DNA from 3 places in the Alkaliphilus sp. B6464 genome. Region 1 is predicted to be linked to each of the others. Evidence: riboswitches for the same ligand, from Rfam matches in the RefSeq annotation. Region 1 holds a riboswitch; each other region holds the start of a gene.
The links. A riboswitch is a leader RNA that binds a small molecule or an ion and turns the genes downstream of it on or off. The one in region 1 is predicted to bind cyclic di-GMP.

Region 1 (5,160 bases):
GCTTAATTTTATATATTGTTTATTTGATATAGTGATAGTGGCCTTTATGGACGTAGGTAATAATAAGCTACTTTTCCAAAATGAGGTGAGATAATAATGATTCCTATTTTATTTATTATTTGCTATACAAAAACTGGCAACTAATAAATTCTTCACTGAATGGAGTAATTGTCTTTGTTTCAGGTATAGAAACTTTAAAGGCTTCGCCCTAGGAGGTAATATGAATGGATAAAAATAAACAAATACTTTATTGTATTTTGGGAAGCGTGATATTAGCTTCATTAAATAGTAGTATATTTGCATATTCTAAACTGGGGATGTTTCCAGGAGGATATGGTACAAGTATATTTGGAGAAATCATAGTTTTACTAACTAATATACTATCATTGGCAGGATTTGTATTATTAGCAGTATTTTCTATCATATTGATTATTAAAAATATTAAGCTAAAAGGTAAATAAATTTACGGCACATAATTCTTAAAGAACTAAACCGCCCAAGGCGGTGGCAGAAGACTTTTCTAAGAGCTAAAAGATCAAAAGATAAATATATAAAAATAAAGTGTCATCTTATACCATGCATTTTATAAAAGTAGGTAAATAAGATAATATAGAAAGGTAGGTTAGTATGGATATAATAAAAATTCTTAAAGGAATAGCTTGTGGTGTTATTTATATATCATCGTTTTTTTGGACTATGGTTTTGACATTGACATATAGCAACTTTGATTTTTGGATTATCCTTTTAGTAGCTATTTTGACAAATATAATAATTGGTTTTTTAATGTCATCAAACACTCATCGAAATTCGTTTTATAAATGGTTGATTTCATTACCGGCAGGGACTATAACTTTTTTAATATATAGAGAAACAAATTTTATCTATTATTGGTTAAATAGAATACATCCAGAATATGGGAAATTATCAGCTGGGGGTAATTTTGCTATGTTTTTTTATATGATATTTTACCTATTAAGCTTCTTTATTTCAGTTATTATATCAGTCTGCATTACAGGTGAAAAAATAAAAAAATATAAAAAAATAGATTCCAGTAAGTTATAAAAATCTGCATTATATTTGTGTCACATCATCCTTTTTAATACACACTAGATGAGTTAAATGACATAAGTAAGGGGATGAATGATTAAATTGAATTGGCTAGGGATAACTTTAATTATAATTGGTATATTTTATCTGAAAGTAATAAAGGCTGGACAAAGGAACTAAATCTTATTAGTTGGAACGGACGAGAAGCTAAATTCGATATTAGAGAATGGGACCCAGAACATATAAAAATGGGTAAGGGAGTTACACTTAGTAGAGAAGAATTAAAGAAATTAAGAGATATATTGAATGAGATAGATTTATAATTATGAAGTTGAGGAGCGCTGATTGTGGATAATTCAAAAAGTATAACTTATGTATCTAATGCAGGTGTTTTAATCAATATTAATAATAAAAAGATATTAATAGATGGTTTGTGTAGTTCTAAAATACGAATCTATAAGAGCACACCTGTAGAAATTAGAGAAAAAATAATAAATGGTATTCCTCCTTTTGATAATATAGATATTATGCTAATAACTCATCAACATAGTGATCATTTTGATGCTAACTTAATATGTAGTTTTTTAGAAAAAAGTCCTAATACAGCTGTTATATCGACAAGCAAAGCTATTTCTAGAATAAGATACTGCATGTCTAATAATAGGTCTATTAATTTAGTTGAGTTAGACCCTTTATTTCACTGTAGTGAGAGAATTAATATAAATGGGGTAGAAATTCAAGCAATATCAATGATTCATGAGGGGGAAGATTGTGTAGATGTAAATAATCTAGCTTTTATTATAGAATATGGTGTAAAAATATTACATCTAGGCGATGCTGCTCCAGTTAAAGAAAATTTTGAATCACTTAATCTTAAACAACATAAAATAGATGCGTTAATCGTAAATTTCCCTTATGTAAGTATTCCTAGAGCTAGGGAAATCATTAAGAATTATACTGATACACAAAAAATATTAGTAGTACATCTACCTTATAAGGAATTGGATAAGTTTAACTGGATAAGAGTTGCAAAAAAAAGTTATGAACGTAATAAGGATAGTTTTATTCAAACTATATTTATGGAAGAGATAGGAATGACTATCAATTTGTAAAAATATATAAATAAATATATTGGTAGGGTATTTATTAATAGAATAGAGATTAGATGTGCTGAAAATAACTACAAGAGTAGAGCTATTCCTGAAAGATTAAGATTTACTGAAGAAGGGACTTTAAGAGAGACAGAATGGCTTTATGATCATTATGTAGCCAACCTCATAAGTCATTAAATTAAAAGATTTTTTTAGTCGTATTAAATGAAAATGTGTAAGGTGATATTTTTTTATTTTACTATTTCAGCCAATTTACGATAATTTTTTACAATATAGTAGTATGATAATATAGTAACATAATGTAAAGTATGATATTATAATTATAATAAGATATATATATACATATATATACAAAATACTTATAAATGGCAAACTTACTGAAAGGTAAGGACGCAAAGCCATGGGTCTAAGGAAAATTTTTTCTATGATTGCCAGGTTGCTAAGTTAAAAGCTATTACAAATAGATAGCCTAGCTTAGGTATGTCTATTTTTTTATATTTACTAAGTTTAGTTATAAAATAATTCAATAGGGGGCAAGGACATGCGCAAAAATGTACATATGGTTGGAGTAGGGACATATCATCCAACAAAAGAGGTAAGTAATGAATTTATTATTAACCATTTTAAAGAATATGGTAATGAAGATCATGTAGAAAACTTGCTTAACAAGTTAGGTAGAAAAACCAGAAAACAGACATTAGGAAATGAAAATAGTATCGATATGGGGGTTAAGGCTGCTGAAAAAGCTTTAACAGATGCAGGGCTTAATCCTGAGGATATTGACATGATCATATCAGCAACAGATACCCCTGAATATTTAATGCCTACATGTGCATTGATTATCAGAAATAAGTTAAAGGCTAAAAATGCATCTAGTGTGTTTGATATGAATAATAATTGTGTAGGCATGGTTAATGCAATGGATGTAGCAAGTCGATATTTAAAAACAGATGAAAAATATAAGAGAGTTCTAGTTGTTGGTTCTGTATTAGTTAGCCCTTTTGGACGGGAAGATGACATGGTGACATACTCTATCGTAGGAGATGGTGCTGCTGCAGTTATATTAGAAGTGAGGGAAGAGGAAGAAATAAGAGGTATACTAGGTTCTAGAATGTATACTGATGATGACTATAATAACACCATAAGATTTCCAGCTTGTGGTTTATTAAATATTTCGAAGGATAACTTGACTTCCTATCATAGGAAAATGGAATGGACGCCTTTTGATTTTAGCTTTCTTGCCGATAAATGGTCAGAACTAATAATCAAATTACTAGAAGAATATAATTACCAACCAAGAGATGTTTCTCATTATTTTATGTCACAATTTTCAAAGGAAGATATAAGAATTACCTTAGAAAAATTGGGAGCAGAAATGGGACAAGCTACTTTTGTTGCGGATAAATATGGTTATAATGGCAGTGCTAGTCCTATTATAGCATTAAATGATAGACTGAAAAAAGAAGCCTTTAAAAAAGATGAGATTATTATATTTTGCTCTGTTGCAGCAGGATATACTATGGAAGCTTTGCTCTATAAATGGTAGTAGAGCAAAGCGGCACTCAGAAAGGAGATATTATGTTAAATAATGCAAATACAATTGTCGATTATCAGAAAAAAACACTGAAGGTTGTATTAATTATTTATTCGATTAGTGGATTCATGGCTATGCTAGCTTTTTCTTTGATGAAATATCTTGGACTATATGATTCAATTCAATGGGGGTCTCTTGGTATATTTGGTATATTAATTACCATAGAAACTATTCTTTTTTTTATTCTGCATAAAAGAACAGTCGTTAATGAAAATTTTAACGAAAAAATCTTTAAGCAGTTAAAGGTATTGATATTTATATTAACTTTTGTGAATTATCTTTACTTGATATTTATGGTTCCGTCTAAGGAGCTTTGGATGAGTGTATTTTATTTTATTATATTAGGTGCTCTATTTTTAGATATTAAACTAAATATTGCCTTTATTGTTACTGGAATGCTATGTCAGGTTATAATATTTAAATTGTATCCAATTGCTTTACCGGGACAAGAAGTTTTTCTACAAGAGATGATTATGAGAATAATTGTGATTACTCTTACTTCATTTGGAATTTTCCTATTTACTTTTTTTGCTTCAAAACTACTAAGTGAAATTGAAAAGAATGAAGAAGATCTTAGAAATAATAATAAAAAAACACTACATATTCTTGAGAAAACCGCACATTTTGCCAATACTTTATTAGATGCAAGTGATATGGTATCATCTATTGCTGAAGAAGAAAGTAGTTCTATGCAAGAGATAGCGTATACTAGTCAACAGGTGTTACACTCAAATAATGAGATATTAGATAAATCTAGAGAAAATAATAACAGCCTTCAAAATTTATTAGAAGGAACCGAGATAGTTTCAAGTGAGTTGAAAAACACTGAAAATTCATCCTTGGCACTGATGGCCTTATCCAGTGAAAATGAAAAATCTTTAAATGAGGCACTAAAAATGATGGATAACACGAAAGAAAGCATCGCATTTACATTTGATGTGGCTAAAAAACTAAAAGACAAAGCTAAAAAAGTAGATGAAATTTTATTAATTATTGGTAATATTGCAGAGCAAACAAATCTGTTGGCATTAAATGCATCTATTGAAGCAGCAAGGGCCGGAGAATTAGGTAAAGGATTTGCAGTTGTTGCTAATGAAATTAGAAAACTAGCTGAAAATACGAAACAATCATTAGATGATGTTGTAGGGATTACAGATGAACTTAAGACCAACATTGTAGATATAGAGGATTTAATGACTAATAATAATGAACAAATCATCAATAGCGATAATGCTATTGATCACACAGTAGAGAATGTAAAGAGTATGATAGATGACTTAAAAAGCTTTACAAAGTCAATAGTTGATATTAATGCCATTATAAATAAACAGCTTGAAGAAACGAGAAATATTGTAGGATTTAATGAAAGAATATATGGTATAACAGAAAGTGCTATCAATGAATTCA
Region 2 (5,160 bases), 1.5 Mb from region 1:
ATATACCAATAATCATTGATATAGATTAAGACATTGTTATTGATTATTGGGTTTGTACCTAATCCAATCATTACTTTGATAAAGGCTAATCCCTGGCTTATATTGTCCACCCTGAAAAATATCCATCCAATAAGGACTATTAACCACTATTAATAATAAATAAATATGTCTCAATATTTTTGGTAATCTCCTCAATAACTTTTCTAAAAAGGCCTTTTCTAATATGATAAGAACGCCATAATATAGACCCCAAATAATAAAGGCCCAGTTTGCGCCATGCCATAGACCAGTTAAAAACCATACTATAAATAAGTTCATATATGATTTTATTTTATATACCCTATTACCTCCTAGGGGAATATAGACATAATCTCTAAACCAGCTACCTAAAGAGATATGCCATCTTCTCCAAAATTCAGAAGCCGACTGGGATATATATGGGTAATTGAAGTTTTCTAAGAAATCAAATCCAAATAATTTCCCAAGCCCTATTGCCATATCACTATAGCCACTAAAATCAAAATATATTTGGAGGCTGTAACATATTATTCCAATCCAAGACTCAATAATGGATAGATTAGCTGTATTTTTTATAAACATGCAATCAGTGCTTGAAAATTACAGAAAGTACGTCCTTGAAAGTAAACTGACTGAGTTTGAAAACAAATTAATAGGAAATGCCGAGATAACAGTGAAAAACGAATGGAAAAGAATTAAACAAAATAAAATAACTCATTATTTAATTTCTGAGCCCATAAATGTTAACTTACTAAAAGAAGGGTATCAAGTAAATGATAGCGAAACATTTATTCTAATAGTACGAGCTATGAACAAAACTAGTGATAAGTATGAAATAGTATATGCAGATCCATATATAATAATTGATTTACAGAATATTATTAAAGATAAGATTGAAACTTCAGATTTAGATAATTATGAATGGTATAGTTTAGGAACTAGATAATATATAAAAGGAGTGACTTACTTGGAAAAATTCAGCGATATTCTATTCTTTGCATTATTTTCATTGCTACTTCCTACAGGTATATTGGCAATATTACATTTAAATTTTTTAGCTGAAAAAATGTATACAAGTTCTGAAAAATTTAATCCTGTAAATGTAACTCCCACTTCCATTCGTTGGAACAAATTTGTTTTTTCGCTAATGAGTCTAACTGCTATATTAATTGGAATTGCAGCATGTATTAAGCTTTTTATTATTATTACACGATAAAAACATCAATTAATTGTAGATTTAAATTTTATATGTGATTCGGAATTAAATACAAAGTTTATGCTATGACTCATTTATATATAGAAACATTTTATTATAATATTGCATAAATCTTCGCAAATGTGGTATATTATATATAATCAATAAATCAAATAATTGTGTTGTGACAATTGTGACGAAAAAGAAAAAGCAGGTGCGCGAACACCTGCTTTTTCTACTTTATTGCGGATATTAACGTTGCTATTGCTGTAATTAAGGCTGCTATTGCTGTTATAAGCTTTACTATGTACTCTTTTTCTTTTGTTGGTTGTGACAATTGTGATCCACCTCCCTTCTTTCTTGGAAGGATAGGTTTATTATAACATAGTTCAATAATAAGTCCTTAACCATTCTAGTTTATTAAAATATACTAATTGTTTAGCTTTCTAAAGCCTTAAAACTACTTATTTATATTAAAAAGCAGTTAGCTTTGAATAAAAGCCAACTGCTTTAGTTCTATATACAATTAATTTTTATACATAATAATAGTATTTAATATTGTTTTTCTATAGAATATTCTTTTTCGTTTTTAATCATTAAATTAGGTGACTTTGTTTTTTTAGCGGCATCATAAGTAGTATCTATAGTAATCCATTCATTAGTATCGTTTAAGTATACTTGATTCCAAGCATGATATGTATCAATATCACTTTTACGTCCCATCATTAGTTTTGTAGGAACATCTACACTTCGAAGCATTGCCGCAAATAAGGCTGAATAATCGTAGCATATTCCTTTGGATACTTTTAATGTTTCCTCTATAGAAGGTATATATTCTGTGCTAATGTTGTTTATTTTATTATTATCATAACTAATATTGTTTATAATATAATTATATATTGCAGTAACTTTATCTTTATCATTTTTAGCATCCTTAGTTAATTCTCTAGCCTTTTTAATAGGGATCATATCATTATTCCAGTCAATCATTTGGATGGATTGTAAAAACACTTCGTTTTTATTTGTTGATTTCAAAATAACATCCTCTTTTTCTACTAGCTTGTATTTATTACCTTCCACATTTTCTAAAATAGAAATTGTATACTCTCCATCTCCAAACTGTAATGGAAAACTATTATTTGATTTTAGGTTATAAGTATACTTCACATCCCCTTTACTAATAATTACTTTTGTAGTCACTTGTTTTTGAGGATTATAATTAATACTTACTAATCCAGCATCTAATTTGGTTTTATCAATACTTGGAGTAGAAGCCTGTGCAAAAACTACTGTGGAGTATACTGATAAAATAATAACTAATAAAGAAATTACTTTACGTAGCTTTAACATAAAAACTCCCCTTTCGGTAACTGGCTACCATCTTATTTCTAAGGAAGGCCCTTTAGCTTTGCGTCTCTAGCTTTCACTAGATTTGCCTTTATCGGTGGAAAGCACCTGATAAATATATTTAATTATCTTTTACTATACTACAATTTGTCCTAGTTTTATATAGTTTAAAAGCTTTAAATATTTGTTTTTAATAATTCATTTAATAATATTTTTTTTATTATCCTATTAATAATCTCAAATACATTCTTATTATTAATCTTATTATTTTTATCTAGCTTGTTGTCATATAAATACCCTAACTTATATAAACTTAACATATAATTTTTTAATACAGCTAAATATACTTGCTTTTCTCAAAATAAAATTTAATTAATCTGGATGGCTTTCACTACTAATCGTGTTGGTGGATTTTTTACATTAATGGGATCACAAGTAATCAATGTTAGTTCACTTTTATTACAGTTTTCCAATACTGAAATTTCATTCTCGTCTACTATTTCTTTGCTAAAAACCCTATAAATAAACTCATTATTTTTTGTATCCATCACTGAAATTTCATCGTCGATTTCCAATTCATTTAATCTATTAAAATGACGCCCATATTTTCTACTTCTATGTCCTGCTATTGCATAATTATTTCCTTCCCAAGGCTTTCCGGTGTTATTAATACTGGATATAGAAACATTTAAATGCTCCTTTGTTGCACCTTTTAATATTGGCATTAATAGATCAATTTTTTCAATTATTAAGGTAGCCTCAACAGGCCATTGTTTATCTAATTCTAACATCTTTTTATTCTCCGATTGGTGTACCATCTGATCTTCAAGGCTTTCATCTTCTTCAATTATATTATCTTTAATGTTATCCATATCTTGGTTCGTATCATCATCTATAGCATGAATTGCACTCATACTTTCAATATAATTATTCTTAATCTCTTGTTGTTTTATATCATAATAAAAATTACGCAAATTTGGGTACAAAATAATGCCACTACCAATAACAATTAATGTTATTGCTAGTACATTTTTTATAGATAATCTATTTTTCATTATGTCCTCCAATAAATTTATACACTATTAATATCATGTCGTCTAAAAATGGAACAATAAGTCCCCCATCTTCTTTAGTTGGAGAACTTATTGTCTAAATACTTTAAGTATATTTATTGTTAAACCCTGTTACTTATGCCTTTTATTGGGCAGCTTTCTTTCTTATTGTTACCCAACCTAAAATAATTAGTAACAGCCCAACTGAATACGTCATAAGAGGACTTCCTTCACCTGTTTGGGGTAATTTCTCAGTTTCAAAATCTGTTATAGTTCCAAGTGGTATACCATCATCTGGTACCTCAACCCCGTCATCTACAGGAACTTCCTCTGGTATAGTTTCTTCAACTACAGGAGTCTCTGGTTCTTCTGGCTCAACATACTCCTGTGGTTCTACTGGTTCTGTTGGTTTATCTGGCTCATTTGGTTTATTTGGCTTATTTGGTTTATCTGGTTTGTCTGGCTCATCTGGATCTTCTCCGCCAGGTGTAGTTGGTACTTTAATATTTTTCAAAACCAAATTAACAGTAATAGAACTACTTATTGTTAATTCATGAATAGTTTTATCTAAATCATATCCTCTTGGAGCTTTTGTTTCAACCAGTGTATATTTCCCTAATGGTAAGCCTGTAACCGTATCTACTCCGTTTTTATCGGTTGTTAGTACAGCTACTACTTCTCCTTTAGAGTCTTTAACCTCAAACTCTGCTCCTGATAATGCTACTGTGCTATCCTTACTATCTATCTTTTTAATACTTAACCCACCTAAAACTGGCTGTGGTGGTGTTTTTATATTTGATATAGATAGATCAATATGAAGTTCCTTGTCTTCTTCATCACTTCCACTAATAACTATAGTGTGAGTCTTAGAGTCTAATCTATATCCCTTTGGTGGTTTTGTTTCTCTTAAAGTATATGTGCCTTGTGGTAAATTTTCTTGCTTTGCTAATCCATTATCATCTGTTATTAGAATATACTCATTGTTAGTTTCAGTATTCTTAAGTTTAAACTCTGCTCCAGCTAAAACCTTAGTTTCATCTTTAGAATCTACTTTTTTGATAGCTAGTGAACCAAGCTTGTAGTTTTTAACTTCTAAAGTTTTTGTCCTTGTTTTATTATCATAATCCTCACTTACTTCTTCCTTATAAAGCTTAATTTCTATTGGTATCTCTAATGCCTGATATCCTTCTGGTGGATTAACTTCTTCCAAGAAGTAAGTTCTAAAGGATAGATTTTGGAATAAAATCACTCCATCGTCATCGGTCTTAATAGGTTCACCAACTAGTTTATTTTCGCCATTTAAATAATAGTATAATTGGAACTCAGCGTCTTTTATTCTTTCATTAGGTGAATCTCCATCAATTTTTATTAGCTTAATATTACCTTTGTTAGGATCTATCTCTCCACCTACCCAAGAAAATTGCCTTGCACTCAGCTTTGTGGTTTCTACTATTTCTTCTATTTCTTCAGAACCACTAAAGGAAACCTTATTATTAACCTCTCCAGTTTCTGCTGAAACTACTGTACTATATCTTATTACATACTTAG
Region 3 (5,160 bases), 1.7 Mb from region 1:
AGATGTTATAAACGATGAGATTGGCAGAAAATCTACTTTAGCTACTATTAAAGGAAAAAAGGGAAATTCCAATAAGACCGTTATTTTAATTGGACATACAGACACTGTTGGTATAACTGATTATGGTGATTTAAAAGAGTATGCTACTAAACCTTTAGAATTAATTGAAAAATTAAAAGAAGTAATCATTCCTGAAGAAGCCAAAATTGATTTGGACACTGGAGATTATATCTTTGGTAGAGGAATTTTTGATATGAAATGCGGAGTAGCAATTATTATGACAATAATGGAAGAACTAGCTAAAAATGTAGATAACCTAGAGGGAAATGTTGTATTTGCTGCTGTATGTGATGAAGAAGGTAACTCTGGGGGAATGCTATCTGTAGTACCTGAGTTAGTTAGACTTAAGGAGTCTGAAGGCTATGAATACTTAGCAGTTATAGACACTGATTATAGTGCTCCTAGATATGTTGGTGATGAAAATAGATATGTATACATAGGTACTGTTGGTAAACTGATGCCTAGTTTCTTTATAGTAGGTAAAGAAACCCATGTAGGAGAGCCCTATAAAGGATTAGACCCTAATCAAATATCTTCTAGCATAACTAAGGAATTTAACTTAAATATGGAGTACTGTGATGTGGCTGAAGGGGAAGTGTCTCTTCCACCAATTACTTTGAGACAACAAGACTTAAAAACAGAATACTCAGTACAAATTGCAAAGACTTCATATCTTTACTTTAACTATGCTACCCATATATCTACTCCTGATGAAGTAATGAACAGAATGCTAGTAGGAGCTTTTAAAGCTTTTCAAAATACCATAGATGAGTTAAATAATCAATATAAGAGTTATTGTAAAATGAGTAGTTATCCTTATGCGGAGTTACCTTGGAAAGCAAGAGTTATTACTTATGAAGAGCTAGTTGAAAAAGTTAGGGCTGAAAAAGGTGAGGAACTTAATTTAATGCTTGAGAAATTAAGTAGAGAGCTACTTGATAACGATAAAATTGATGAAAGGGTTTTTGCGTTAAAACTTGTAGAGCAAGTACATAAAATGTGGTCTGACAAAGAACCTGTAGTTATAGCTTACTTCTCACCACCATATTACCCTCACATTTATGTAGAAGGTAATGAAGTTAAAGAGAAAATCCTTCTAAGAGCTGTTGATGATGCTATTGAAGCGGCTGACAACAAATTTAATATAGTTAGAAAAAAATTCTATCCTTATATATCAGATTTAAGCTATGCCGCTGCACCAAAAGAAAATTCTATCATCGGAGTTTTAAAAGAAAATATGCCAGGTTTTGGCGTAAAGTATAATCTTCCACTTAAAGAAATGCAAGAACTTAACCTTCCTGTAGTAAATATAGGGCCTTTTGGCAAAGATGCTCATAAGTTTACAGAGAGAGTAGAAAGAGATTATTCCTTTAATGTGCTTCCGAAGATGGTTTATGATACTATTTTAAATTTATTAAAGTAGGCTACTATAAAAAAAAATAAAATATATATGGTGATTAAGATGAACTACGTATACATATTAGAATGTGCTGATAAAAGTCTATATACTGGATGGACTAATAATTTAGAGAAGAGAGTTAAAACCCATGGAGGTGGGAATGGTGGAAAATATACGAGGGCTAGGCTTCCTGTAAAACTTGTATATTTTGAAGAGTATGATGATAAAATATCTGCCCAGAAGAGGGAGTATGAAATAAAGCAGATGAGAAGAAAGGAAAAATTAAAATTGATTGAAAGTGCCATTGTCGAATAGTGGCACTTTTTGTCGATATAATAATAAAGGATTTTGTAGAGAAATGTATAATTATATACCTGTTAAACAGAAAAATATAATGAGTATATGAAAAGGGCAAAATTATCGAAAGATAATGACGCAAAGCCTTGGGCCTAAAGTATATTTTACTATGGTAGCCAGGTTGCCGAAAAGGATAATACAATTATATAAGGATTATCCTTAGCTTTGTGCGCTTTTGTACAAAGCTTTTTTTATTTTAAAGTTATATTATCTATGGAAGGAGGCTAAAAATGTGTCGGAAGAAGTAATGGAGCAGGATTATGTCGATGATGGAGTATGTAAAAACTGTAATAGTCCCAATGTTGAGGAAGGATATAATCTAGCACTATGTAGAGAGTGTAGAGAAGAATTTGTTAGGAGACCCATACCTCTGTGGGTTAAGGGATTTATTATAATATTAATATCTACATTTATTGCTGGTATAATGAGATTTCCTCAAACATTAATCAGTGGTATTGCCTATGAAAGAGGGAAAAAGGCAGAAACAGCCCATAAATACAAAACAGCTATGGAGGAGTATGAAAAGGCATTAGAACAGTATCCAGATTCCACATTAATATTAGCTAAATTGGCGGTTACCTACTATCATAATAATAAAATTGAAGAAGTCATTAATACTATTGATATAATTGCTGGTAGGGATCTTGACGAACAGGATTTAGTTGAGGAAGTTAATGAAATTATGGATAAAATATCTAGAAATTTTTATCCAAGTGAGGAGTTAGTAAACGTATTAGATCAATATGATTTAGGAACCCAAGAGTTTTTTAATGAATTAGAAAATTGGGTCAATAAAAATCCAGATGATGTTTTTGCCATTTATTATTTAGCTAATATTTATTATGATCAAGAAAGATATGATGAATCAGAAGAGTACATGAATAAAATACTTAGTATTGATCCCACATTTTATGATGGCTATTTATTTCTTTCTGCGCTTTATAGGGAAAGAGGCGAGTTCGATCGAGGCATTGAATATTGCAACAAAGTTTTAGAACATAATATTGAAGATCCACGTGCTTATGTTGGATTAAGTAGAATTGAACTTAAAAGATATGAAGATAAAGCAGCATTGGACTTTGCAAAAAAGGCTCATGAGATTAGTCCGCAGGAACCATATTTTATATCAAATCTTGCTTTAGTATATCATTATAATGGTATGGAAGAAGAAAGAAATAAAACAATGGATTTACTTAGGAATCAGCAAAATGAGTACAGTGATAGGGAAATAGAATGGTTAGAAGATGTTATTTCGGGGCTTATCAAACTAAGATAGTAGATAATATAGGAAAAATGTTGAATTGTATTTATACTTATAAATATGAGAGGAGGTAGAATTAATGTATATAATACCAGGTTTTTTGGTTTCTATAGCAACCTTTCCAGGTGTAATTGTTCACGAACTTGCACATCAGTTGTTTTGTAGAATTACAAGGGTTGCAGTATTAGATGTTTGTTATTTTAGCCTAAAAAATCCAGCCGGATATGTAACACATGAGGTTCCTACAGAGCCTATTAAACAGTTATTAATAGGAATAGGACCATTTTTAATTAATACTACACTAGGTGCTTTGATAGCTCTTCCAGGAGCTATACCAGTAATTAGGTTTGGTGATGGTCATACAATAGATTATTTTTTTATATGGCTAGGTATTTCTATAGCAATGCACTCTTTTCCCAGTATTCAAGATGCTAAAAATATTTGGAGTGGAATTAAAAAAGAAGAAACACCAATGTGGATTAGAATATTAGCTACACCTATTGTTGGACTTATTTATCTATGCACTATTGCATCTGTATTATGGTTTGATGTTATTTATGGTCTGTTTGTAGCTATGTTAATTCCAAATATTGTTATAAAGCTATTGGCTTAGTTATTAAGTATCCGTTTAAATCTATAATATTATTGAGATTAAGGTTAATTCCTTTAAATAGAATAGCAAAAAAGAAGTGAAAATCCGGCATTTTCACTTCTTTTTTTTATTTAACAACATATATATGTAAAAGAGAAATTTTATTGGACTAACTAAAATAGTAATAAACTTTTTAACATATTTTGTACACAACAAAATATAGTATAGTAAGGATTTTAAAAGATTTCGGGAGGAGGCAAACATATGTCTGTTGAACTAATAAGAGATTTATTTAAACTGGATCAAGTAGTAGGTGAAAATATTGCTCAGACGATTGTAGAAGGAGATATTCTAGTACCTGATACAAAGCCTGATATTACAAGAGTTTTATCTGCCGATGGTAAAGTGCAATTAACTAAGCAAGAGGTAATGGATAACAGAATTGCTGTAGAAGGGACTACATATTTTAAGATTTTATATGTTTCTGAAAAAGGAGAACAACCTCTTTACAGCATAGATAGTAGCACAGAATTTAAGCAAAGCCTTGAAATGGAAGGTATTAATTCTAAAATGAAGGGTGAAGTAGTAGCAGAAGTTGAACATATTGACTTTCATATAAACAACGATAGGAAAATTGGGGTAAAGGCTGTAATTAACTTAATCGGTAAAGGTATTGAAGAAAAGACTATGGAAATTACTAAGGATCTTGCAGGCCTAGAGGATATTCAGGTGTTAAAGGAAACATTCCAATACACTGATATTGTAGGAGTCAACAAATCAGAAACATTAGTAAAAGATAACTTCGAAATAGATGAAGATGAATATGAGATTAAAGAAATTTTAAAATGGGACGCTACAGTATTAGAGAGGGAAACCAAAATTACCGATGGAAAAGTAATTGTAGGTGGTATAGTAAATATCGATTTACTATATGTTGACGAAGATGATGAAAATCCATTAAAGATGATTAAAAGAGAGATTCCATTTACTCACTTTGTAGAAATTACGGATGCCTTTAGCGATATGAAATATAAATTAAAACTTTCTGTTGACGAACTTTACTATGATATTAAAGAGAATATTCGCGGTGAGAGAAAGATAGTAGAAATTGAAGGGGTAATAAAAGTAGAGGCTAAGGTTATGGACACTCAAAGTAGGGAGATATTAGTTGATACATATTCACCAAGTAAAGCGCTTAAAATCAACAAAAAACAAATTGAATTAAATGAAAATATTGGTATGAATAGAGCACATGTACTTTTGAGAGAAACCTTAGATATACCTCATGGCCATCCTCCTATTAATGAAGTATTTTCTGTTAATGTTAAACCAATTTTAACAGATTATAGTCTTGTAGTAGATAAAACTATGATAGAAGGAATATTAGAAGCTACAATTATGTATAAGGCAATAGAAGGAATACAACCTTTATATAGCTTTATCCAGGAAGTTCCATTTAAACATTATGTTGATCTTGAAGGTCTACAAGAA

Region 2: it holds a riboswitch for cyclic di-GMP, as region 1 does, so the genes downstream of both, HYG84_RS05705 (transglutaminase-like domain-containing protein) here and HYG84_RS15860 (ketoacyl-ACP synthase III) in region 1, are expected to answer to the same signal.
Region 3: it holds a riboswitch for cyclic di-GMP, as region 1 does, so the genes downstream of both, HYG84_RS07060 (tetratricopeptide repeat protein) here and HYG84_RS15860 (ketoacyl-ACP synthase III) in region 1, are expected to answer to the same signal.

What each region holds. Positions count from the first base shown of each region.
Region 1 is NZ_CP058557.1:3,120,992-3,126,151, reverse strand. It holds gene HYG84_RS15885 (hypothetical protein) at 1-32, shown strand, start outside; gene HYG84_RS15880 (hypothetical protein) at 225-461, shown strand; gene HYG84_RS15875 (hypothetical protein) at 628-1,062, shown strand; gene HYG84_RS15870 (YdbC family protein) at 1,155-1,370, shown strand; gene HYG84_RS15865 (MBL fold metallo-hydrolase) at 1,395-2,159, shown strand; cyclic di-GMP riboswitch class I at 2,517-2,603, shown strand; gene HYG84_RS15860 (ketoacyl-ACP synthase III) at 2,701-3,705, shown strand; gene HYG84_RS15855 (methyl-accepting chemotaxis protein) at 3,699-5,160, shown strand, end outside.
Region 2 is NZ_CP058557.1:1,183,646-1,188,805, reverse strand. It holds gene HYG84_RS20270 (hypothetical protein) at 1-110, opposite strand, end outside; gene HYG84_RS20735 (MBOAT family O-acyltransferase) at 37-600, opposite strand; gene HYG84_RS05715 (hypothetical protein) at 569-964, shown strand; gene HYG84_RS05710 (hypothetical protein) at 986-1,234, shown strand; gene HYG84_RS05705 (transglutaminase-like domain-containing protein) at 1,766-2,563, opposite strand; cyclic di-GMP riboswitch class I at 2,576-2,660, opposite strand; gene HYG84_RS05700 (hypothetical protein) at 2,737-2,880, opposite strand; gene HYG84_RS05695 (class D sortase) at 2,929-3,615, opposite strand; gene HYG84_RS05690 (collagen binding domain-containing protein) at 3,758-5,160, opposite strand, start outside.
Region 3 is NZ_CP058557.1:1,465,458-1,470,617, forward strand. It holds gene HYG84_RS07050 (M20/M25/M40 family metallo-hydrolase) at 1-1,483, shown strand, start outside; gene HYG84_RS07055 (GIY-YIG nuclease family protein) at 1,523-1,774, shown strand; cyclic di-GMP riboswitch class I at 1,860-1,945, shown strand; gene HYG84_RS07060 (tetratricopeptide repeat protein) at 2,049-3,092, shown strand; gene HYG84_RS07065 (metalloprotease family protein) at 3,157-3,690, shown strand; gene HYG84_RS07070 (DUF3794 and LysM peptidoglycan-binding domain-containing protein) at 3,934-5,160, shown strand, end outside.